DNA from 4 places in the Allobosea sp. P4_C6 genome. Region 4 is predicted to be linked to each of the others. Evidence: predicted binding sites of a transcription regulator. Region 4 holds the regulator's gene; each other region holds the start of a gene.
The links. The regulator PhoB, encoded in region 4, activates phosphate uptake and scavenging genes when phosphate is short. The targets are predictions, from matches to a motif close to TGTCATNNANCTGTCAT.

Region 1: a site for PhoB is predicted at 2,673-2,689, ahead of AC1DVA_RS19150 (DUF2794 domain-containing protein). Genes of this name have one in related genera too.
Region 2: a site for PhoB is predicted at 3,467-3,483, ahead of ugpB (sn-glycerol-3-phosphate ABC transporter substrate-binding protein UgpB). Genes of this name have one in related genera too.
Region 3: a site for PhoB is predicted at 3,560-3,576, ahead of AC1DVA_RS14435 (alkaline phosphatase). Genes of this name have one in related genera too.

What each region holds. Positions count from the first base shown of each region.
Region 1 covers NZ_JBFUIF010000028.1:42,803-48,376, forward strand. The annotation lists gene AC1DVA_RS19135 (ABC transporter permease) at 1-612, shown strand, start outside; gene AC1DVA_RS19140 (Bax inhibitor-1/YccA family protein) at 832-1,605, shown strand; gene AC1DVA_RS19145 (N-acetyltransferase family protein) at 1,714-2,265, shown strand; gene AC1DVA_RS19150 (DUF2794 domain-containing protein) at 2,276-2,644, opposite strand; gene AC1DVA_RS19155 (peroxidase-related enzyme) at 3,005-3,553, opposite strand; gene AC1DVA_RS19160 (NAD-glutamate dehydrogenase) at 3,732-5,574, shown strand, end outside.
Region 2 covers NZ_JBFUIF010000006.1:112,626-118,199, forward strand. The annotation lists gene ugpE (sn-glycerol-3-phosphate ABC transporter permease UgpE) at 1-351, opposite strand, end outside; gene AC1DVA_RS06265 (creatininase family protein) at 351-1,100, opposite strand; gene ugpA (sn-glycerol-3-phosphate ABC transporter permease UgpA) at 1,100-1,981, opposite strand; gene ugpB (sn-glycerol-3-phosphate ABC transporter substrate-binding protein UgpB) at 2,057-3,382, opposite strand; gene AC1DVA_RS06280 (fumarylacetoacetate hydrolase family protein) at 3,581-4,759, shown strand; gene AC1DVA_RS06285 (hypothetical protein) at 4,915-5,574, shown strand, end outside.
Region 3 covers NZ_JBFUIF010000017.1:127,075-132,648, forward strand. The annotation lists gene AC1DVA_RS14420 (FtsX-like permease family protein) at 1-491, opposite strand, end outside; gene AC1DVA_RS14425 (ABC transporter ATP-binding protein) at 488-1,189, opposite strand; gene AC1DVA_RS14430 (hypothetical protein) at 1,167-1,628, opposite strand; gene AC1DVA_RS14435 (alkaline phosphatase) at 1,762-3,504, opposite strand; gene AC1DVA_RS14440 (2-hydroxyacid dehydrogenase) at 3,871-4,797, opposite strand; gene AC1DVA_RS14445 (NAD(P)/FAD-dependent oxidoreductase) at 4,809-5,574, opposite strand, start outside.
Region 4 covers NZ_JBFUIF010000016.1:95,698-101,271, reverse strand. The annotation lists gene pstA (phosphate ABC transporter permease PstA) at 1-248, shown strand, start outside; gene pstB (phosphate ABC transporter ATP-binding protein PstB) at 289-1,095, shown strand; gene phoU (phosphate signaling complex protein PhoU) at 1,181-1,900, shown strand; gene phoB (phosphate regulon transcriptional regulator PhoB) at 1,912-2,610, shown strand; gene AC1DVA_RS13810 (SpoIIAA family protein) at 2,623-3,009, opposite strand; gene AC1DVA_RS13805 (LysR substrate-binding domain-containing protein) at 3,063-3,989, opposite strand; gene argH (argininosuccinate lyase) at 4,086-5,501, shown strand; gene AC1DVA_RS13795 (amino acid ABC transporter permease) at 5,498-5,574, shown strand, end outside.

The DNA of each region.
Region 1 (5,574 bases), on a different contig from region 4:
CGCGCGGTCGACTGGCGCTCCTTCGGCATCAACTTCGTGATGGTGTTCTCGCCCAACACCTTCGCGGGCGCGCCGCACACCAACCTCGCCAGCATCGCCGCGAGCCCGGACGGCAAGGGTGCCACCGACGCCGTGCTGATCCGCCGCCTGGCGCTCGATTTCCCCGCGGTCACGGCGGTGCGGGTCAAGGACGCGCTCGAAGCGGTCAACACCATCGTCGCCCAGCTCGCCATGGCGATCCGTGGTGCGTCGGGCCTCGCCATCGCCGCGAGCCTGCTGGTGCTGGGCGGCGCGCTGGCCGCCGGGCAGAGGGCGCGGCTCTATGACGCGATGATCCTGAAGACCCTCGGCGCGACACGTCGCTTCATACTTTCGTCGTACGCCCTTGAATACGCCGTCATCGGCCTCGTCGCGGCGCTGTTCGGCGTTGTCGCGGGTACTGCGGCGGGGTGGGGCATCGTCACGCAAGTGATGCGGATCGAATTCGTCAGTGATCCCATGGGGGCGATACTGGCTGCGACTGCCGCTGTCGTGGTTACCGTCCTGTTCGGGCTCGTCGGTACGATAAAAATACTGGCGAAGGCGCCGGCTTCTCATCTCAGGAATTTATGATGACTATCTGAGAACGACTCTCGATAGACATTAAAATCCTGTAATTCTGCATGAGCGCGACGCCGAACTTCTATCGCCCGGCCCGCCTTAACCATGGCGGGCTCTTGTAAGAACCGCAAAAGCCCCTCATATTCCGGTCATCGCGCCGATCATGCGCGAGGACGGCTGGCGCGAGGGCGCTCTCCGTCGTCCGAAACAACGTCAGGGGAAACTCTCTTAATGAGCAACTTCGACCGCAATGCTCCAGTCTGGGGTGCCGGCCGCGCACAGCAGACCAGCGCCGTCGAGATGGATCAGGGCCTGCGCTCGTTCATGCTCGGCGTCTACAACAACATGGCGATCGGCCTCGGCATCACCGGCCTCGCCGCGCTCGGCATCTCGATGCTGGCCATCGCCGGCTTCACGCCCGACGGCAAGATCGCCGGGCTGACGGCGCTCGGCCAGGCGATCTATCTCAGCCCGCTGAAATGGGTCGTGATGCTCGCGCCGCTCGCCTTCATCATGCTCTTCTCGTTCAAGGCCGAAAGCATGAGCGCCGCCTCGGCGCGGACCATGTTCTTCGCCTTCGCGGCGGTGATGGGCGTCTCGATGTCGTCGATCCTGGTCGTCTTCACCGGCGCTTCCGTGACGCGGGTGTTCTTCATCACGGCCGCCGCCTTCGGCGCGCTGAGCCTCTTCGGCTACACCACGAAGAAGTCGCTGTCGGGCATGGGCTCGTTCCTGATCATGGGCCTGATCGGCCTCGTGATCGCCTCGGTGGTCAACCTCTTCCTGGCCTCGAGCGCACTGGCCTTCGGCATCTCGGTGATCGGCGTTCTGGTCTTCGCCGGCCTGACCGCCTGGGATACCCAGCGCCTGAAGGAGATGTATCTCTCTTCGGATCTGGATCCGGAATCGGCTGCGAAGCTCTCGGTGAACGGCGCGCTGTCGCTGTACCTGAACTTCATCAACATGTTCCAGATGTTGATCAGCCTGATCGGCGACCGCCGCTAAGTCCTTCGCTTCCGGGCACCACGCCTGGACAGAGCCCCGGCCGCAAGGCCGGGGCTTTTCTTTTGGCAGGCCTTTTCTTTTGGCATGCCCGTTGCTCATCATCCGGGCATGACGACGCCTTCGATCCGCCCGGCCACTCCCGCCGATATCCCCGCCATCACCGCGATCTATGCCCATGCGGTGCTGCATGGCACGGCGTCGTGGGAGCTGGATCCACCCGGCGAAGCGGAAATGCTGCGGCGCTTCGAGGCCGTGCTGGCGGGCGGCTATCCCTATGTCGTCGCCCATCGCGATGGCGAGCCGCTGGGCTATGCCTATGCTGGCGCCTACCGCCCCCGCCCGGCCTACCGCGCAACGGTCGAGAACTCGATCTACATCGCCCCGGCAGCCCAAGGCCTGGGTATCGGCGGCCTGCTGCTCGATGCGCTGATGACCGCCTGCACGCAGCGCGGTTTCCGCCAGATGATCGCGGTGATCGGGGATGGCACCGGCGCCTCGGTCGGCTCTCGCCGCCTGCATGAGAAGGCCGGCTTCCGCCTGATCGGCGTAGCCGAGAAGGTCGGGTTCAAGCATGGCCGCTGGCTCGACCAGATGCTGATGCAGAAGGAACTGGGTGAAGGCGACCGCACGCCGCCCAGCCCTGAGCCGAGCGGATCCTGAGTTTTAAGGCTCAGCTCACGACGCTCAGCTTGCGGTCGAGCACCTGGAGCACGCGGGACAGTTCGGAGCCGCGCTTGAGGATGAGGCCGGTCGCGGCCACGACGGAATAGGCGCCCTGCCGGCGCGCCAGGGCCGGATCCTTGACGATTCGGTAGAGCGGCATCTCCGAAGAGCGCCGGAACACCGAGAACTGCGCCGTGTCCTTCAGGAAATCGATGGCGTAGTCGCGCCACTCACCCGCCGCGACCATGCGGCCGTAGAGGTTGAGCAGTTCGCTGAGCTCGCGCCGATCGAAGGTGACGGTTGCGGGCCGGGCCGGCGACGGGAAATGGACGACCGCGCCGGCCGATTGCGATTGCGGCGTTTCGCTTTCGCTCATGGCGCCTCCCTGGCCGCCACTCAAGCGGACGACGGTGCGATGATGCGCCCGCACTGCTGCGCTGGCAAGGTATCGCGTTCGTTTGATCGCGTGCGCCCGCATTCGCTTTGGGTCAGCATTATCCGCAAATGCCGCATTTTCGCCGCGAACGCGCCAAGCGACCGCCAAGTTGCGCCGCTCAACTCCCCTCGTTGCCTCGACGGCCCGGTTTCGCTGAACGCCGGTTTGTCAGCCCCCCAGCCCCCCGGAGTTCGGGCGGAGCCGGGCCATCGAGTCGAGGCCAACTAGCGGCTGGCATTGCGCCGGCCGTTTTCTTTTGCGCGGTGCTCTCGCTCGAATCACGGCAGCTGCTCGAGATTTCTACCGCGCCTGCCGATGATACTCGGCGTTCGGCCGCATATCGACGGCCGAGGCCATCCGGTTCGACATGTTGTAGAAGGCCGCGACGGCGCCGATGTCCCAGATGTCGCGCTCGGAGAAACCGGCCTTGCGCAGCGCCCACCGGTCGTCCTCGCCGATCAGATGCGGGGTTTCGGTCAGCTTCACCGAGAAATCGAGCATGGCGCGATGCCGCGCCGACAGGTCCGCGGCCCGATAGTTCATCGCGATCAACTCACCGAGCACCGGATCGCCCGAGAGCTGGCGCACCGCCGCACCATGGGCGGCCAGGCAGTAATAGCAGCGGTTCACGCTCGAGACCGCGACGGCGATCATCTCGCGCTCGAGCTTCGACAGGCCGGACGGCGCCAGCATCAGGTCGTTGTAGAAGGCGGCGAAGGCCGAGAGCTTGGCGTCGTCATGGGCATAGGATGTCAGCACATTCGGCACGAAACCGAGCTTCTCCCGGCACTTCTCGAAATAGGCTTCGTTCTCCGCCGAGAGCTGTCCCGACTTCAGATCAAGCGCCATCACCTGCGGCGGCGCGTCCTGCCGCGCCGGCTCCTCGCCCAGCTTTGGTTTGTCATGCTTTGTAGCCATGGTGCATCCTGTCGGACCGAGGCGGCAATTTGCCGCTTTTTCGGGCAAGTCAAAGTTGAAAGGTTGCGCAGCCTATGCCATCGCTGCGGCAAAACAACTGGGGTGAGACATGGGCAAACGGGTGACGAACGCGACCGCCGAGGCGATCGCAGCCATCGAAGCCGCGGCCACCGGCCTCAAGAGCACGATGCCCGCCGAGTTTCCTCGCCTGCTTTATGGGCGCTCCGTCGCCGAAGATCTCGAAGCGCTGCCGCCGGAGATGCTCGCTCACGCCGCTGCGGCGGCCTACGAGCACCTGACCCAGCCCCGCAAGCCCGACACCATCAATCTCGGCTTCCGCGACGCGGAATTCGGCGAAGGCGATCGCAAGCGCCAGGTCACCATCCTGGAGGTCGTCAACGACAACAAGCCGTTCCTGCTCGACTCGACGCTCGCCGAATTGCAGGAACAGGGCCTCGAGCCGCGTCTCGTCGCCCATCCGATCCTCGCGGTGGCGCGCGATGACAAGGGCAAGTTCCTTTCGCTCGCCGGCGAGGCCACTGGCCGCGCCCCTGAAGGCACGCGGCGCGAGAGCCTGCTGCACATCCATATCCCGCGCATCGATACCCAGGACGCCCGCGAGAAGCTGCGCGCCGGGCTCGAGCAGGTCTATGCCGACGTCGCCATGGCCGTCGACGACTGGGCCGCGATGCGCGGGCGCATCACCGAGGTGATCCAGGCCTATCGCGCCAATCCGCCGCCTCTGCCGGAGGACGAGATCGCCGAGGCGCTGCAGTTCCTCGAATGGATCGCCGGCGACAACTTCACCCTGCTCGGCATCCGCGCCTATCGCTTCCCCGGCGGCGACGTCGCGGCCGATCCGATCGAGGGCTCCGGCCTCGGCATCCTGCGCGACCCCTCCGTCAAGGTGCTGCGCAAGGGCCGCGAGCTGGTGACGACCACGCCGGAGATCCGCTCCTTCCTGGCCAAGCCCCATGCGCTCATCATCACCAAGGCCAACGTCAAGAGCCGGGTGCACCGCCGCGTCCATCTCGACTATGTCGGCGTCAAGCTGTTCACGCCGGACGGGCGGCTCGACGGCGAATTGCGCATCGTCGGCCTGCTGACCTCGAACGCCTATACCGGCTCGGCCCGCGCCATCCCCTATCTCAGGCTCAAGGTCGCCCGCGTCGCCAAGAACATCGGCTTTGACCCTGCGAGCTATTCCGGCCGCTCGCTCATGAATGTGCTCGACGCCTATCCGCGCGACGAGCTCTTCCAGATCGACGTGGCCACGCTCGAGCAGTTCGCGCTCGACATCCTGCAGCTCACCGAGCGGCCGCGCATCCGCGCCCTCGCCCGGGTCGACGAGTTCGACCGCTTCGTCTCGATCCTCGTCTTCATCCCGAAGGATCGCTACGACACCACGGTGCGTCTGCGCGTCGGCGAATTCCTGGCGCGCATCTATGGCGGACGCCTCTCCGCCGCCTATCCGGCCTATCCGGAGGGGCCGCTCTCGCGCACCCACTACATCATCGGGCGCGACGACGGCAAAACCCCGCGCATCGACCGCGCCACGCTCGAATCCGGCATCAGCGCCATCGTCCGGACCTGGGGCGACGGCCTCAAGGACGTCCTCGATCAGGAGAAGGCCGGCCCCGCCGCCCGCGCGCTCGCCGAGCGTTATGCCGAGGCCTTCGGCGCCGCCTATCGCGAGCGCTTCTCGGCCGCCGACGCCCTCATCGACATCGAGATGCTCCAGCAGCTGACGCCGGAGCGGGCACGCTCCGTCAACCTCTACCGGCGCGAGGGCGACGAACCGACGCGCGCCAACCTCAAGGTCTTCTCGCGCGGCGCGCCGATCTCGCTCTCGGCGCGCGTGCCGGTGCTGGAGAACATGGGCTTCCGCGTCATCAACGAGCGGACCTACAACATCATGCCGCAAGGCAACGGCGCCAAGGGCGGCGAGAACG
Region 2 (5,574 bases), on a different contig from region 4:
GGTCCAGAACGCCGCCATGCGGAACGGGAAGCGATAGTACACCACCGCATAGGCCGAGAGCACGGAGATGAAGATCTTGCCCAGCGCGATCGTCATCGCCATGACGAAGGAGTTGAACATCATGCCGATCACCGGCTCGCGCGTCGTGCCGGAGGTGCCGATGAAGAGGATGCGGTTGTAGTTCTCGAGGAAATACGGGCCGGGATAGAGTGGCATCTGGCCGTTGATCACGGTCGCGGCGTCCCAGGTCGAGGCGACGAAGGTCAGCCAGACCGGGAAGGCGACGATCAGCACGCCGATCGTCAGGATGACATAGGCGATCGCGTCGCCCAGGCGGCGGTCCTCGACCATCAGATCCCCTTCCCCATCTCGCGCAGGAGCCCGGCCAGAGCCTCGGCGCAGGCATCCAGGCAGGCCTGGCCCTTCTGCGTCGTGGCACGGCGGGCGTCGCCGATCACCCCGGTCTCGGTCATGTCCCGGAAGGAACGGTGGCGTGAGACGGTCGGGCGCCCGGGCAGGCCGTCGAGCGCGCCGAAAGCCTCGCCGAGACGGGCATCGCGGACCGATCCCGGCGCCAGCACCATCATCATCGAGGTCTCGACCTCGCAGGCATGCTGCACGGCCTGCTGATCCTCCAGCAACGGCGGGAGCGCCGCCTCGGCCAGCAGGAAATAGGTGGTCGCCTCGATATGCAGCCGCGTCTCACGCGCGAAATCGGGCAGGAAGGCCGTCAGCGCGGCGATGTTGCCGCCATGTCCGTTGACGATCAGCACGCGATGGAAGCCATGGCGCTCGATGCTCTTGAGGAGGGAGAGCAGCACGGCGCGATAGGTCGGGATGTCGAAGGTGAAGGTGCCGCCGAAGGCCATGTGATGCTCGGCCATGCCGCACCACAGGGTCGGCGTGACCACGACGTCGACATCGCCGGCGCGCTCGGCCGCCGCCTTGCAGACGCCGCTGCACAGGATGGTGTCGACACCGACGGGCAGATGCGGCCCGTGCTGCTCGACCGAGGCGACGGGCAGGACGACGATGGCATCGCCCGCGGCCTTGGCGCGCAGCTCCTCGGCGGTCAGTTCTAGCCAGAGCACGGACGCCATCAGTAGCTCACCTTGCGCTCGATGAAGCGGAACTGGACCGCGGTCAGCCCGATGACCATGATGAGCAGCATCACGGACTGCGCCGCCGAGCCGCCGAGGTTGGAGCCGCCCTTGCCGTCTGCGAAGACCTTGTAGACCAGCGTCTCGGTCGCGCCAGCGGGGCCGCCGCCGGTCACGGTGTCGATGATGCCGAAGGTGTCGAAGAAGACGTAGACGATGTTGACGACGAGCAGGAAGAAGGTCGTCGGCGAGAGCAGCGGGAAGACGATGGTCCAGAAGCGGCGCATAGGCCGGGCGCCGTCGATCACCGCCGCCTCGATCACGCTTTTCGGGATCGATTGCAGGCCGGCGAGGAAGAACAGGAAATTGTAGCTGATCTGCTTCCAGGTCGCGGCGAGGATGACGAGCAGCATGGCGTCATTGCCGTTGAGCCGGGGGTTCCAGGCGATGCCGAGCGACTGCAACCCGCGCGCCAGCATGCCGAGCGAAGGATCGAACATGAAGATCCAGAGCACGCCGGCAATGGCGGGCGCGACAGCATAGGGCCAGATCAGCAGGGTCTTGTAGACCTCGCCGCCCTTGAGCTGCCGATCCGCCATCACCGCGAAGAGCAGCGCGATCGACAGCGACAGCACGCAGACGAAGGTCGAAAAGATCGCCGTATTGATGAAGGCCTTGAGATAGCCGGGGTCGGCGAAGAGCGTCTGGTAGTTCTCGAACCAGACGAACTCGGTCGAGGTGCCGAAGGCGTCCTCAAGCAGGAAGCTCTGCCAGACCGCCTGGCTCGCCGGCCAGTAGAAGAACACGATGGTGATCGCGAGCTGCGGCGCCAGCAGCAGGAAGGGGATGGTCAGCCCCTTGAAGTAGGCGTTCTTCTGCATCGGCTTCCTTGGACGAGACGGCCATCCCGGACGGGTTTGTCCGGGATGGCCAATGGATGCAAGAGGGCAGTCGGATCAGCGCGCCGCGGTGCGCTCGAACTGGCGCAGCATCTGGTTGCCGCGCTCGACCGCTGCGTCCAGCGCCGCCTTGGGCGTCTTCTGGCCGTTCAGCGCCGCCTCCAGCTCCTCCGACCAGATGTCGCGGATCTGGACGAGGCTGCCGTAGCGCAGGCCCTTCGAGTTGTCGGTCGGGGCCTTGTTGGTCAGCTCGAGGAGCGGGGTCTCGAGATAGGGCTTGTCCTTGTAGAAGCCCGACGCCTTGACCTTCTCATAGGCTGCCTTGGTGATCGGCAGGTAGCCCGACTCGGTGTGCAGCTTCACCTGGCGGTCGACATCCGACAGGAAGGTGAAGAACTTGGCGACGCCCTTGTACTCGGCAGGCTTCTTGCCACCCATCACCCACAGCGAGGCGCCGCCGATGATCGAGTTCTGCGGAGCGCCCGCGGCTTCCGGATAATACGGCATCGCCGCATTGCCCCAGTCGAACTTGGCGTTCGCCTTGACGTTGCCGAAGAAGCCCGAGGAGGTCAGGAAGATCGGGCATTCGCCCGAGGTGAAGCGGCCTTCGCCGTTGTTGGTGCGGCCGGAATAGTCGTAGGTCTTGTCCTTCTGCAGCTCGACCAGATTGGTCCAGTGCTTCAGGAAGAGCGGGCTCTGGTTGAAGTTCATGACGGCGTCGAAGCCGGCCATGCCGTTGACCTTGGTCGAGAGCGGCACGTTATGCCAGGCGCCGAACTGCTCGATATTGGCCCAGGGCGCCCAGGCGTTCGAGACGGCGCATTTGTCGAAGCCGGCGGCCTTCAGTTTCTTGGCGGCCTCGAAGGTCTCGGGCCAGGTCTTCGGAGGCTTCTCGGGGTCGAGGCCCGCCTTCTTGAAGGCGTCCTTGTTGTACCACATCACCATCGACGAGGAATTGAACGGCATGGAGAGCATCTCGCCCTTGGCCGTCGAGTAATAGCCGGTGATGGCAGGCAGATAGGCGTTCGGATCGAACTTCTCGCCGGCTTCCTTCATCATCTCGTGGACCGGCTTGACCGCGCCCTTGGCCGACATCATCGTGCCCGTGCCGACCTCGAAGACCTGCAGGATATGCGGCGCCTGGCCGGCGCGGAAGGCGGCGATGCCGGCGTTCAGCGTGTCGGGGTAGGAGCCCTTGTAGACCGGAACGACCTTGTAGTCCTTCTGCGAGGCGTTGAAGTCCTCGGCAAGCTTGACGACGACGTCATTGTTGGCGCCGGTCAGCGCGTGCCACCACTGGATTTCGGTCTGTGCCAGGGCAGGCGAGGCGCCGGCGAGCGCGAAGGCCGCTACCGACATCAGGATGCGCGATTTGATGGTCATGGACGATCTCCCTTCCGCGGGCGGACCCCGCCGCGGTTCTTGTCGTTGGTGCGCAAGCTAGCATGAAGCGCAGGCGACATTTCAATGACAAATCGATGACGCCTACCGCAATGCGCCTATGGTCGCGGTACGGCTTGCGCATTCGCGCATAACCGGCTGATCTGCGCTCCCGACTCGAACTCGTTTCCGGACCGCATCATGCCGAAGCTCGACCTTGCCGTGACCGCAACCCTGCCGACGGATTCCGCTGCGGCCGCGCTCGTCGGCCGGGTCTGGCGCCCCGATCTCGGCGGCCCCGCCGTGGTGGCGCTGCGAGACGGGCAGGTCGTCGACATCACCGCCGCTTTCCCGACCAGCCGCGACCTCTGCGAGAGCGCCGATCCGGCCGCGGCGCTGCGGGCGGCCCAGGGCGAGACGCTCGGGTCCCTGGCCGACATCCTCGCCAACACCCCTGTGGACAGCCGCGATCCGAAGCGGCCCTGGCTCTTGTCCCCGCTCGACCTGCAGGCGGTGAAGGCGGCGGGCGTCACCTTCGCGGTCTCGATGCTGGAGCGGGTGATCGAGGAGAAGGCACGCGGCAACCCGGCGGCTGCCGCGACGATCCGGGCCGAGATCGGAAAACTCATCGGAGACGACCTCTCCAAGCTCAAGCCCGGCTCGCCCGAGGCGATGCATCTCAAGGAGGTGCTGATCAAGCAGGGGGCCTGGAGCCAGTATCTCGAGGTCGGCATCGGCCCGGACGCAGAGATCTTCACCAAGGCCCCGGCGATGTCGACGGTCGGCACGGGGGCCGATGCCGGCCTCCACCCCGCATCGAGCTGGAACAACCCCGAGCCGGAGATCGTGCTGGTCGTCGCGTCCGACGGGCGCATCGTCGGCGCCACGCTCGGCAACGACGTCAACCTGCGCGATGTCGAAGGCCGCTCGGCCCTGCTGCTCGGCAAGGCGAAGGACAACAACGCGGCCGCCGCCGTCGGCCCCTTCATCCGCTTCTTCGACGCGGGCTTCACGCTCGATCATGTCCGCCGCACGACCGTGACGCTGACGGTAGCGGGCGAGGACGGCTTCACGCTGGAAGGCTCCTCCTCGATCGCCAAGATCAGCCGCGACCCGGCCGACCTCGCCGCGCAGATGATCGGCCCGCACCATCAGTATCCGGACGGAGCGGCGCTCTATCTCGGCACCATGTTCGCGCCGATCAAGGACCGCGATGCGCCGGGCGGCGGCTTCACCCATAAATACGGGGACATCGTCACCATCGCCGCGCCGGAGCTGGGCAGCCTCGTCAACCGGATGAAGCGCACCGACGCCTGCGAGCCCTGGACCTTCGGCGCCTCGCATCTGATGCGCCATCTGGCCAAGCGCGGGCTGCTCTAGTTGCAGCCCCGGCTGGGGTTTCTGCAATCGCAGCAGGCTGCTGGTAAGGATTGTCTGCCATAGCGCCGGCTGGACCAGGAGAGTTCGGCGTGGCGATGAGCGAGATCGGGGGGCGACACTCCCAAACGCGGGGCAGCCGTATGGCGGCACGGCTGATGCTTTCTCCCGGCCTATGGATCGCCGCTTTCGCGGCGCTGGCCGTCGCAGGGTTGATCCTGCCGCTGCGCCTGCCGATCGGTGCGAATGCCTGGGATACGGTTGTCTATCTCGACGCGGCCTGGCGCATCGGGCTGGGCCAAGTGCCGAGCCTCGATTTCTTCGTGCCTGTCGGGCCGCTCGGCTTCTATCTGACCGCCGGCCTCGACGCCCTCTTCCCGAATGCGCAGCCGATGCTGCTGATCAACTGGGCGCTGCTGCCGGTGACGCTGCCGGTGCTCGCCTTGCTGGCGAACGACGTTGCCCGGCGATCGCGCGCGCAGGCGCTGGCGCTCGTGCTGCCCTTCCTGCTGTTCGCGGCGCTGCCGATCAACCTGCATTCATTGTATCCGATGCCGGGTTTCGACGGCTTCGGCTTCTACAACCGGCATGCCGCCATGCTCCTCTACCTGCTGATCGCGACGCTGCTCTTCGCGCAGCGCCGCCTTCAGGTCGCGCTCGTCGCGGTGCTGATGCTGGCGCTCTTCCTGGCGAAGATCACGGGCGCCGTCACGGGCACGCTGCTTGTCGGCTATGCGATGCTGAGCGGGCGCATGCGCCTTCGGGATGCGATCACGGCCGCAGCCGCCGTCATCGCCGCGCTCGCGCTGCTTGAAATC
Region 3 (5,574 bases), on a different contig from region 4:
GCATGGCCCGCGACGCCATGGGACGGCACGATCGTATCGCCCAGCCGGTAAACGACGTCGGCGCCGAGCACGGCTTCGCCCTCTGCCGCGAAGAGCCGACCCTCGCTTGGCTGGACCCGGCCCCAGCGGCCGGCGAAACCGGCCGTCGTGCCGATGACCGGATAGCCGCGGCTGACATCGCCGAAGGCGACCGGCGCGAAATTCCCGACCCGTTCATCCTGCGCGAGAGCCTTGAGGACCCGGCCATCGACCAGCGGCAGCGCCTCGAGCTGCAGATAGACCGCGGATATCAGGAGTTGCGTCTGGCTGCCCGGCGCGCCGATGAGCAGATCGAAATCGTCGGCGGCCCTGGCCGAGCTCTGCCGCAGCGCCCGCTCCTGCGCGCCGATCGCGATCCCGGTGGCAATCGCGAGAGCGACGAGCAGCACGATCGCCGGCGCCGTCCAGCGCAGCGCCCGCAGATCGGCCCGCACCATCGGCCAGGGGTTCATGCCGCATGCCCCGCGCTGAGATCGAGCCGGCGCGTCATCCGTGCGAGCAGGCGCGGTTCGTGCGAAGCGCAGATGAGGGTGGCGCCCGTTTGTTCGGCCGCCTCGACGAGCAGTTCGGAGACGCCATCGGCATGATCGGCGTCGAGGCTGGCCGTCGGCTCGTCGGCCAGGATCAGGCGCGGCTGATTGAAGAGAGCGCGCGCGATCGCGACGCGCTGCTGCTCGCCGCGTGACAGAACCGCCGCCCTGCGATGGGGATCCTTCAGTCCTACGCGGGACGCCAGTGCGAGGGCGCGGTCGCGGCCGGAGGAACTGAGCCGCCAGGAGGAGAAGCTCGCCGGCAAGGCGATATTGCCGGCGACATCGAGCTCCGGCACCAGATGGAAATCCTGGAAGACGAAGCCGAGGTTCTGCCGGCGCCAGTGGTCGCGCCGGGCCTCGGGCAGGGCGGAGATTTCGGTTTCGCCCCAGCGGATCGAACCGGCGCTCGGCCGCAGGAGGCCGGCGATCAGATGGAGTAGAGTGCTCTTGCCGCAGCCGGAGGGCCCGCTGACGCCAAGCGCTGTGCCGTGCTCCAGGACCAGCGTGGGAATGTCGAGAGCGCGGAAGACCCGCCCATCGCCGTCGCGATGGTCGAGCGCGATATCGCTGAGAACGAGCCGCCGCCCGCTCGCCTCAGGCGACGGAGAAGCCGGCATCGGCAATCCTGATCTGGCTGACGAAGCCGGTATCGGCATCGGTCGCGGAGCCGATCTCGAGCCGACCGGCCACCACCACCTTGCGGCCGGCGCTGACCATCGCCGTCTCGTTCTTCATGAACACGACGACGATGTCGACCGGCCAGTCGGCATCGGACTGGCAGAAGGGGCAGATGGCGAGCGGCTCGCGCGTCAGCACGAAGAAACGGCTTTCCGGCTTCAGCGGCGGCGCCATGTAGCCGACCATGCGCACGGGCTTGCCGCGCAGCACCGTCACCCTGTCGGAGAATTCGAAGCCGAGCACGCCGAAGGATTTGTAGAGGCTGTCGAAGGCGATCGTCTCGACATCGGCCGCGGCGGCGCGGTCGAAAAGGCTCGCCGCCGCGAGGCCGAGCACGGCTCCGCGGCGGGTGATGGTCGCCAGAGCATTTTCAAGCAAAGTGGATGCCGGTTCGCGTGAAGAAAATGCGGGGAGGCAAGAAGTTGGAGGATTTTCGCGCTTCGAAGAAACGCTGAAATCCTCCACGGGGGCCTGTCGGCGCATCGATGCCTCCGTTGCCCCGATCATCGGCTCACTTGCCGCCGAGCGCCAGCGCTTCGGTCATGACGCGGAACACGAAGGTGTTCGGCTTGTGGCCGCGGAAGCGCTCGGCGCCGGGGCCCATCGCTGTCAGGATGACGTCGTCGGCCGCATGGACGCCGTTATTGGCATCGAACGGAAGGTTGCCGACCTTGCGCGCCACCAGCGGGCCCGTGCAGTCCTTCTCGTTGGCGATGTTGGTCTTGCCGTCGGGGCCCTTCACGGCCGGAACGCGCTCGCCGCCCATGTTGGGGCGGCCGGTGTCGCAGGTGTCGGGATAGGAGCCGTAGACGACGGCGAGACGGCGCGAGGTGTCGACCTTGGTGGGGTAGCCCTCGGCGTCGACCGGGCCGTAATTCGGCGGGGTCGACTCGTTGTAGACGCCGAGCTTGTCGCGCAGCAGCTGGCCCGGACGATCGTCGTCATAGGTGCCGATGATCGACATCGGATGGGCGTGGTCGGGGACGACAATGATCAGCGTGTCGTTGCGGTCGCCGGCGAAGTCCTTCGCGACCTTGACCGCGTTGTCGAGCATGATCGTGTCGAACACCGAGCGCTCCCAGTCGAGCGAGTGGCTGTACTTGTCGATGCGGGCGGACTCGACCATCAGCAGGAAGCCCTCGGGATTGCCCTTGAGCATGTCGAGCGCGGCCCTGGTCTGCTCGACGACATCCGGCTGGTCCGGGAACTTGGAGATCGAGCCCTTCTTGGCGAGACGCAGGTCGAAGGCGCCGTCGATGTTGCCGGTGTTGTAGAGGCCGAGCAGCTTCTTCGAGCCGGCGGCGACCGCCGCGTTCATCTCGGTCTTCGTGGTGGCGAGCGTGTAGCCGGCCTCCTTGAACTTGGCGATGAAGTCCTGCTCGTCCGTGCGCTTCGAGCCGGGGGTGGCCTTGCTCAGGAAGTTCGGCGAGCCGCCACCCATAATCACGTCCGGCTTCACCGCATAGAACATCTCGACGATGTCGTTGAAGTCCGAGCGGCGGCGGGTGTGGGCGACCATCGAGGCCGGGGTCGCATCCTCGATCTCGGAGTTGGTGACGACGCCGACAGCCATGCCGGTCTTGCGCTTCACCAGCTCGGCGATGGTCTCGACCTTCGGATGGTCGAGGGTCAGCGCGTTCTTGGCGCAGTAGACGCCGAGCGCGTTCACGCAGGATTTGTGGCCGGTGGTGTAGGCATGCGCCGCATTGGCGCTGTCGGTGACGATCGAGTCCGTGCCGGAGGTCGAGATCAGCGCCATGTTGGACATGTCGTCCATGGCGAGCTCGCCGTCATATTTGCCTTCTTTCCAGCCCTTGGAGAGGATGCGGGCCGCCGTGCGGTTGGCGACCGTCATGCCGTCGCCGATGAAGAGGATGACGTTCTTGGCGCGGCGCGGCGTCGCCGTCGCGAAGACGTCCCAGTTCACGGTCGACTTGTTGCCGCCTTGGGTGGCTTCCACCACGTAGCGGCCGGCCGGGAGCGAAGCGCCGCGCAGCCACAGCGCCGAATGCTTCTGGCCTTCCTCGCTCTGGATGAAGTTCGTCGGCCGTCCGAAGGCCTCGGCGGCGGGCTTGCCGTTGATGGTGACGTTCACGTCGCCCGAGGTCGGCGCATTCGGGAACTCGACCTTGAAGTCGAACCGCGAGCCTTCGAGGATCTCGGCACGGTCGATCGGATAGATCGTCTGTGCGGTGGCGGATCCCCCCGCCACGCCTGCCGCCAGGACCGCCGCCAACCAGTGATATGCGCGCATTGTCGTTCTCCGCCGGAAAGGGCTCGTGCCGGTGGCCTTCGCCTAAGACCGGAACATGACAGTTTCATCAAACCCGTCCGGACCCGGCGCGACTTCGGGACCTTGGAACGGATCGTCAGACATGCCGAAGGGCCGCCTCTCGGCGGCGCTTCGCGAGTTGCTGTCTATGAAGAAGAGACGACCGGCTAGCGGAGAATGGCCGGCGCGGCTCGGAGATGCCTTGCAACGACGAGCAGCCGGTCCGGTCGCGTTTCCTGCCGCCGGCTCGCCAAGTGGAGCCTTCTCCCTTTCATCGACAATCGAAGGATGAAAGGGGATGCGTGAAGCGCGCCCTGAGCGGCTCGGCAGGCGGCGCCGCCGTCGCGGTCAGTATTCCCGACCGCGCGGGACGAGCCCCTCGATGGGGAGCCCTTTGCGGTGGCGCTCGATCGTCTCGAGCACAAAGGCGGCGCCGCTTTCCGGGCGCGTCATGCTGGCGATGTGAGGTGTCATCACGATGCGCGGGTGGTTCCAGAACGGATGATCCGGCGCCGGGGGCTCGCTTTCGAGCACATCGATCATCGCGCCCGAAAGCTGTCCTGTATCCAATGCGTCCAGCAGGTCGGTTTCGACGAGATGCCCGCCTCGCCCGACATTGATCAGGCCCGGCCCGCGCGGCAGCTGCGAGAACAACCGTGCATCGAGGATGCCTTGCGTGGCCTCGGTCAGCGGCAGCAGGCAGATCAGGATATCCGTCTGCGCCAGGAAGGCGGGGAGTTCTGCTGCGCCGGTAAAGCAGGTGACACCCTCGATCTGCCGCGGTGAGCGGTTCCAGCCCGACAAGGGAAAACCGAAGGAACGCAGCTTCGCCAGGCTCGCCTGGCCGAGCTGTCCCAGCCCCAGAATGCCGACACGCCGACCTGCGGGGGGACGGACCTGGATCTCTCGCCAATGCCGCTGGCGCTGCTGGTCGATGAAATCGACCATGTTGCGGTGAAGCATCAGCGTGGCCATGCAAACGAATTCGGCCATGCTTTCGGCGATGCCTGGCTCAAGCATGCGCACGACCGGCAATTCGGGCGGCAATTTGCTGAAATCGAGCTGATCGATGCCGGCACCTACCGAGAAGACCATCTTGAGGTTCGGGAAGGTCTCGGCGATCCGCTCCGGCGGCTGCCAGAGCAGGAGGTATTCGATGGCCAGCGGATCGCCGATATCCGGCCAGATCCGGAAGGGCGTCTCGGGCGCCTGTCGGGCGAAGGCCGCGGCCCATTGGTCCGCCCGCTCGGCGCTCGCCTTGTAGAGGATGGTCACGGCGGCGCTCCCTAGAACAGCCCGACCGGCGCCAGCGGCCGCCCGTCGACCAGCCGCTCGTAGCTATAGGCGGCGGGATCGACGAAGGACGGGTCACCGCGCACGACATCGGCTGCGAGCTTGCCGGCGGCCGGGCCGATGCCGAAGCCATGGCCCGAGAAGCCGGTGGCGAGGAAGAAGCCCTTCAGGCTGGCGACCGGCGAGATCACCGGCACGGTATCGGGCGTGGAATCGATCGTCCCGCCCCAGGCCTCGGCGATGCGGATGTCCTTGAGCGCGGGGTTGCCGGCGATCAGCGCGGCCAGCGCCGAATTGACCAGCTCCATGTCGGGCGCGGGGTCCTGCACGCGCACTGCCTCGAACGGGGAGGGCTGATCGAACTGCCAGTTGGCGCTGCCGAAAAGCTGCTTGAAGAAATCCGCTCCCAGCCGCAGCTTCAGCCCGGCCCGGCGTTGCTTGAAGGTCGGCCAGAACATCTTGGCGTAGCGCAGGATGTCGGGTGTCAGGTTGACCGTGCCGCGCCCGCGCAGCGCCAGCGTGAAGCCGCCGTCGAGCCGGCGGCGGACGCAATATTCGGTGGTGCCCAGCGCCCCGGCGGTGATCTCGGGCGCCGGCGTGGTGCGGCAGGCGGTGGCGTCGACCAGTCCGATCGGCAGGTCGATTCCGTGGCGCCGGCAGAACAGCGAGGACCAGGCGCCGCCCGCCAGCAGCACGGCCTGGGTGCGGATCGTGCCCTTCTCGGTCACGACTGCGCTGACGGCACCGGCCGTCGTCTCT
Region 4 (5,574 bases):
TTCTGCTGGCGCTCGCCCGCATCGCCGGCGAGACCGCGCCGCTGATCTTCACCGCGCTCAACAACAATTTCTGGTTCTCGGCGAACCTCGTCGGGGGCGTCTCGAACCTGCCCGTGACGATCTACCAGTTCGCCTCGGCCCCTTACGAGAACTGGCAGCAGCTGGCCTGGGCCGGCTCGCTCATCATCACCATGTCGATCCTGCTGCTCTCGATCGTTGCCCGCCGCATCGTCAGCGGCGGCAAGTAGAGCTTGAATCCAACCCGGTCGCGTCTGATCCTGAAGGACCATGTCGATGCTTTCGACCCTTGAACTCTCCCCGCAATCGCTCGATGCCGAGGCGCCCGTCCGGATCGCGGTGAAAAACCTCGATTTCTACTACGGCGAGCACAAGGCGCTGAAGAACATCAATCTCGACTTCCGCGACCGGCACGTCACGGCGCTGATCGGCCCTTCCGGCTGCGGCAAGTCGACCCTGCTGCGCATCTTCAACCGGATCTACTCGCTCTATCCCGAGCAGAGGGCGACCGGCGAGATCCTGCTCGACGGGCGCAACATCATCTCCAACGATGTCGACGTGAACGAGCTGCGCTCGCGCGTCGGCATGGTGTTCCAGAAGCCGACGCCGTTTCCGATGTCGATCTACGACAACGTCGCCTTCGGCATCCGGCTCTATGAGAGGCCGCCTAAGTCCGAGCTCGACGACCGCGTCGAAGGCGCCCTGCGCCGCGCCGCGCTCTGGGACGAGGTCAAGGACAAGCTGAAGAGCTCCGGCATGGGCCTCTCCGGCGGCCAGCAGCAGCGCCTGTGCATCGCGCGCACCATCGCGCAGAAGCCGGAGGTGATCCTGTTCGACGAGCCGACCTCGGCGCTGGATCCTATCTCGACCGGCAAGATCGAGGACCTGCTGGAGCAGCTGAAGAGCGACTTCACCATCGCCATCGTCACCCACAACATGCAGCAGGCGGCCCGCATCTCGCAGTACACCGCCTTCATGTATCTGGGCGAGGTCATCGAGTTCGCGCCGACCAACACGATCTTCATGAACCCCGGCAAAAAGCAGACGCAGGACTACGTCACCGGCCGTTTCGGCTGAGCGGCGACGGACTTCTTTGTTTTATCGCATTTTCATCGCGCGAACCGGTGCCCACTTCGCTTGAAAATGCTTCGAGGATAACGCCATGACCGATCACATCGTCCGTTCCTACGACACCGATCTCGAGGGCATCCGCCGCAGCCTCGCCGAAATGGGCGGCATGGCCGAGCGCATGCTGGGCGATTCCACCGTCGCCCTGGTGCGCCGCGACACCGCGCTCGCCCAGAAGATCATCTCGGCCGACCAGCGCCTCGACAATCTCCAGCGCGAGGTCGAGGAGAAGGCGGTGCTGACCATCGCCCGGCGCCAGCCGCTCGCCAACGATCTGCGCGAGCTGATCTCGGCGATCCGCATCGCGGCGGATGTCGAGCGCGTCGGCGATCTCGCCAAGAACATCGCCAAGCGGGCCGTCGCCATCGCCGGGCAGTTCCAGCCGCCGCATCGCGCGGTCGTCGGCCTCGAGCATATCAGCCGCCTCGTCCAGGCGCAGCTCAAGGACGTGCTCGACGCCTATGCCGCCGGCAACGAGCAGAAGGCGCTCGAGGTTTGGCGCCGCGACGACGAGATCGACGCGCTCTACACCTCGCTGTTCCGCGAGCTCCTGACCTATATGATGGAAGATCCGCGCAACATCACGTTCTGCACGCATCTGCTGTTCTGCGCGAAGAACATCGAGCGCATCGGCGACCACACCACCAACATCGCCGAGACAATCCATTATCTCATCACCGGCGACTCGCTCGACGTGAACCGGCCGAAGCTCGACACGACCAATATCGAGGTCGAGGCGATCACGGGCAGCTGAGGCAAGACATCATGGCCGCACGCATCCTGATCGTCGAGGACGAGGAGCCGCTCACCCTGCTGCTGCGCTACAACCTCGAGGCCGAGGGCTTCGAGGTCGACAGCGTCGCGCGCGGGGACGATGCGGAGCTGCATCTGCGCGACCACACGCCCGATCTCGTGCTGCTCGACTGGATGCTGCCCGGCCTCTCCGGCATCGAGCTCTGCCGGCGGCTGCGCTCGCGGCGCGACACCGAGCGCGTGCCGATCATCATGCTGACGGCGCGCGGCGAGGAGACCGAGCGGGTACGCGGCCTTGCGACCGGCGCCGACGACTACGTCGTCAAGCCGTTCTCGCTGCCGGAACTGATCGCGCGCATCCAGGCGCTTCTTCGCAGGGCGAAGCCAGGTCACGTCGCGGGGCTGCTGGCCGCGGGCGATCTCGAACTCGACCGCACGACCCGGCGCGTCCGCCGCGCCGGCAGCGAGCTGCATCTCGGGCCGACCGAGTTCCGGCTGCTCGAATTCCTGATGCAGGCACCGGGGCGGGTCTATTCGCGCGCCCAGCTTCTCGATGCCGTCTGGGGCCGCGACGTCTATATCGACGAGCGCACGGTCGACGTCCATGTCGGGCGGCTGCGCAAGGCAATCACGCCTGCCAACACCAAGGACCCGCTGCGCACGGTGCGCGGCGCCGGCTACGCCTTCGACGAGACCTTCGCGCGCAGCTGACGCGCGCGATCGTCAGGCGTTGGGACCGCCCTCGATATCGCCGGCCCAGGCCAGCGCGGTGTCGTACTCCTCCGGCTTGAACGTGCGCACCGTGACGAAGGGGATCGCGGGGTTGAGCAGGTCGACGAAGGCGGCGAGCCAGCTCTTGTCGGTGACCACGGCCTCGCGGGGAAAACGCTGGAGTTCCCAGAGCTTGCCAAGGCTGTAGCGCGCATCCTTCCAGGCGGCGGCCAATGTCATGTCGGTGAAATCGGTGAAGTCGGCGAGGATGCCGATCTTCTCGTGGCGGCCAAGCTTCGCATCGATATCGGCCATGATCTGATCGAGATCATCGGCCGTCAGCGTCCGCGACAGGCGGTAGGCGCCGACATGGTCGGGGGCGGGCAGAATGGTGAGCATGTCTCCTCCTCGGCGAAGACAACGCCCCGCCCGGAGGGAAGTTTCGCGGGAAATCAGTCTGCGGCGGAAGGCGCCCGTGTCGCGGCGTCGAACTGCCCGGCTTCGCTGAGCAGCCAGGTGACGAATTCGTCGAGGCCGGGGCGATCCGGCTGGCCGAGCGGGCGGGTGAGCCAGCAGCCGGTTGCGCTCGTGAAGCCGAGACCGAGCGGGTTGACGAGCGCGCCGGAGGCCAATTCATCGGCCACATAGCAGCGCGGCGTCAGGGCGACGCCGAGCCCGGCGACGGCGGCGCTGGTAATCACGGAATAGTAGCCGTAGCGCACGGTGTGCTCGGGCACAGCGCCGCGCAGGTCGTGGGCCTCGGTGAACTCGGCCCAGAAGGTCGGCATCTGATAGTGCTGGAGCAGCGTCATCTTCTGGATGTCGGCGGCGCGGCGGAAACCGCCCATGCGTTCGATCAGGCTCGGCGCGGCGACGAGGGCGACGTCGCGGCCGAACAGGTAGTGCGCCTCCCTGCCGGTCCAGGGCGGGACGCCGTGGGCGATATCGAGATCGGGCTCTTCGGTCTCGCTCTCGCTGACATAGTTGGTGAACTGCACGTCGACGCCGGGATGAGCCTCGGCGAAGGCGGGAAAGCGCCCCATCAGCCAGCGCTCGCCGACGATGGCGACCATGTGCAGCCGGATCGGCCGGGCGACCGCGGAGCGCTCGGCCAGGCGCCGCGCGCCGCGATCCATCTGCTCCAGCGCCGCTTCGGCATAGGGCAGATAGATCGCGCCGGCCTCGGTCAGCTTCAGGCCGAGCGGGCTGCGATCGAACAGCACGGCGCCGAGATGATGCTCCAGCGAGAGGATCTGCTTGGAGACGGCGCTCTGGGTGAGGTTGACCGCCTGCGCGGCGCGGGCCGTCGAGCCCAGTCGTGCGACGGTGGTGAAGGCCCGCAGGGCGGTCGATGACGGGGGAGGCCGACCGGCAGCCATGGGGTATTCCTTTTCGGACTATCTCTGCGGAGATCGTTTCGTTTGCCGGCCTCTCGGTCAAGAGGCCATTCTTCCGCTAGGGGAGGAACGAGCATCATGAACCAGACGACCCGCCTGTGGGGCGGACGTTTCCGCAAGCCGCCGGATGCGCGGTTGATGAAGCTCTCCAGCGCAGCCGGCGAGCACGCCAGGCTGGTGCCTCAGGATGTCGCCGGCGGCAAGGCGCATGCGGCCGAACTCGGGCGCGCCGGGCTGCTGACGGCCTCGGAACTCGACACCATCCTGACCGCCCTCGACGCGATCGCACGGGACACGGTCGAAGGGCGCATCGCGCCGGGACCGCAGGACGAGGACGTCCACACCTTCATCGAGCGCATCCTGACCGAGCGGATCGGCTCGACCGGCGCCAAGCTCAGGGCCGGGCGCTCGCGCAACGACCAGGCGGCCAACAACCTCAAGCTCTATCTGCGCGAGAAGTCGCGTTCGCTGGCGGCGATGCTGGCCGAATTGCTGACCGCGATCGCCGACCAGGCGGAATTGCACGCGGCCTCGGTCAGCCCCGGCTTCACCCATCTGCAGAGCGCCCAGCCCGTCACCTTCGGCCACTGGCTGATGGCGCATGGCCAGGTGCTGATGCGCGATGCCTCGCGCCTGAAGGATTGGGAAGCGCGCTCCGGCCAGTCGCCGCTCGGGGCGGCGGCGCTTGCCGGCTCCGCGATCACGCTCAATCCCGAGCTCAGCGCGCGGGCGCTCGGCTATGACCGGCCGTTCGAGAATTCGGTCGATGCGGTCGGCGCGCGCGACCATGTCGCGGAGTTCCTGTTCGTCGCGGCGATGCTGACGACGAACCTGTCGCGGCTCGCCGAGGAGGTGACGCTGTGGGCTTCCAGGCAATTCGCCTGGGTGACGCTGGACGACGCCTTCGCCACCGGCTCCTCGATCATGCCGCAGAAGAAGAACCCCGATATCGCCGAGATCTCGCGCGGGCGGGCGGCGCGGCTGACCGGCGATCTCGTCGCCATGCTCGGAGCGTTGAAGGGGTTGCCGCTTTCCTACAACCGCGACCTCGCCGAGGACAAGCGCGCCGCCTTCGACGCAGTCGACGTGCTGGAAGAGGTGCTGCCCGCCTTTGCCGGGCTGATCGCCAGCATGAGCGCCGACGCCAAGGTGATGCGCGCCCAGGCCGGGTCCGGCTTCGCGCTGGCGACCGAGGTGGCCGACTATCTCGCCCGCAGGGGCGTGCCCTTCGCCGAGGCGCATGAGATCACCGGGACGCTTGTGCGCTATTGCGAGGAAATGGGGCGTGAGCTGGAGACGCTCGACGCCGTCGACCTCCGGGCCGTCGATCCGCGGCTCGACGCCGGCGTGATCGACCATCTGACGCTCGATGCCGCCGTCGCGGCCCGCAGCGGCCATGGCGGCACGGCACCCGACCGCGTGCGCGAGCAGATCGCGCGCTTCCGTGACAACCTGACGGCTCTTGAAGCCTGGAGCCGGGAGACGCGGCGATGACCGACGCCACTTCACCGATCAGCAGCCGCGATCTCTCCGCGATCGCCCATCTCAGGATCGTGCCGCGGCGCTT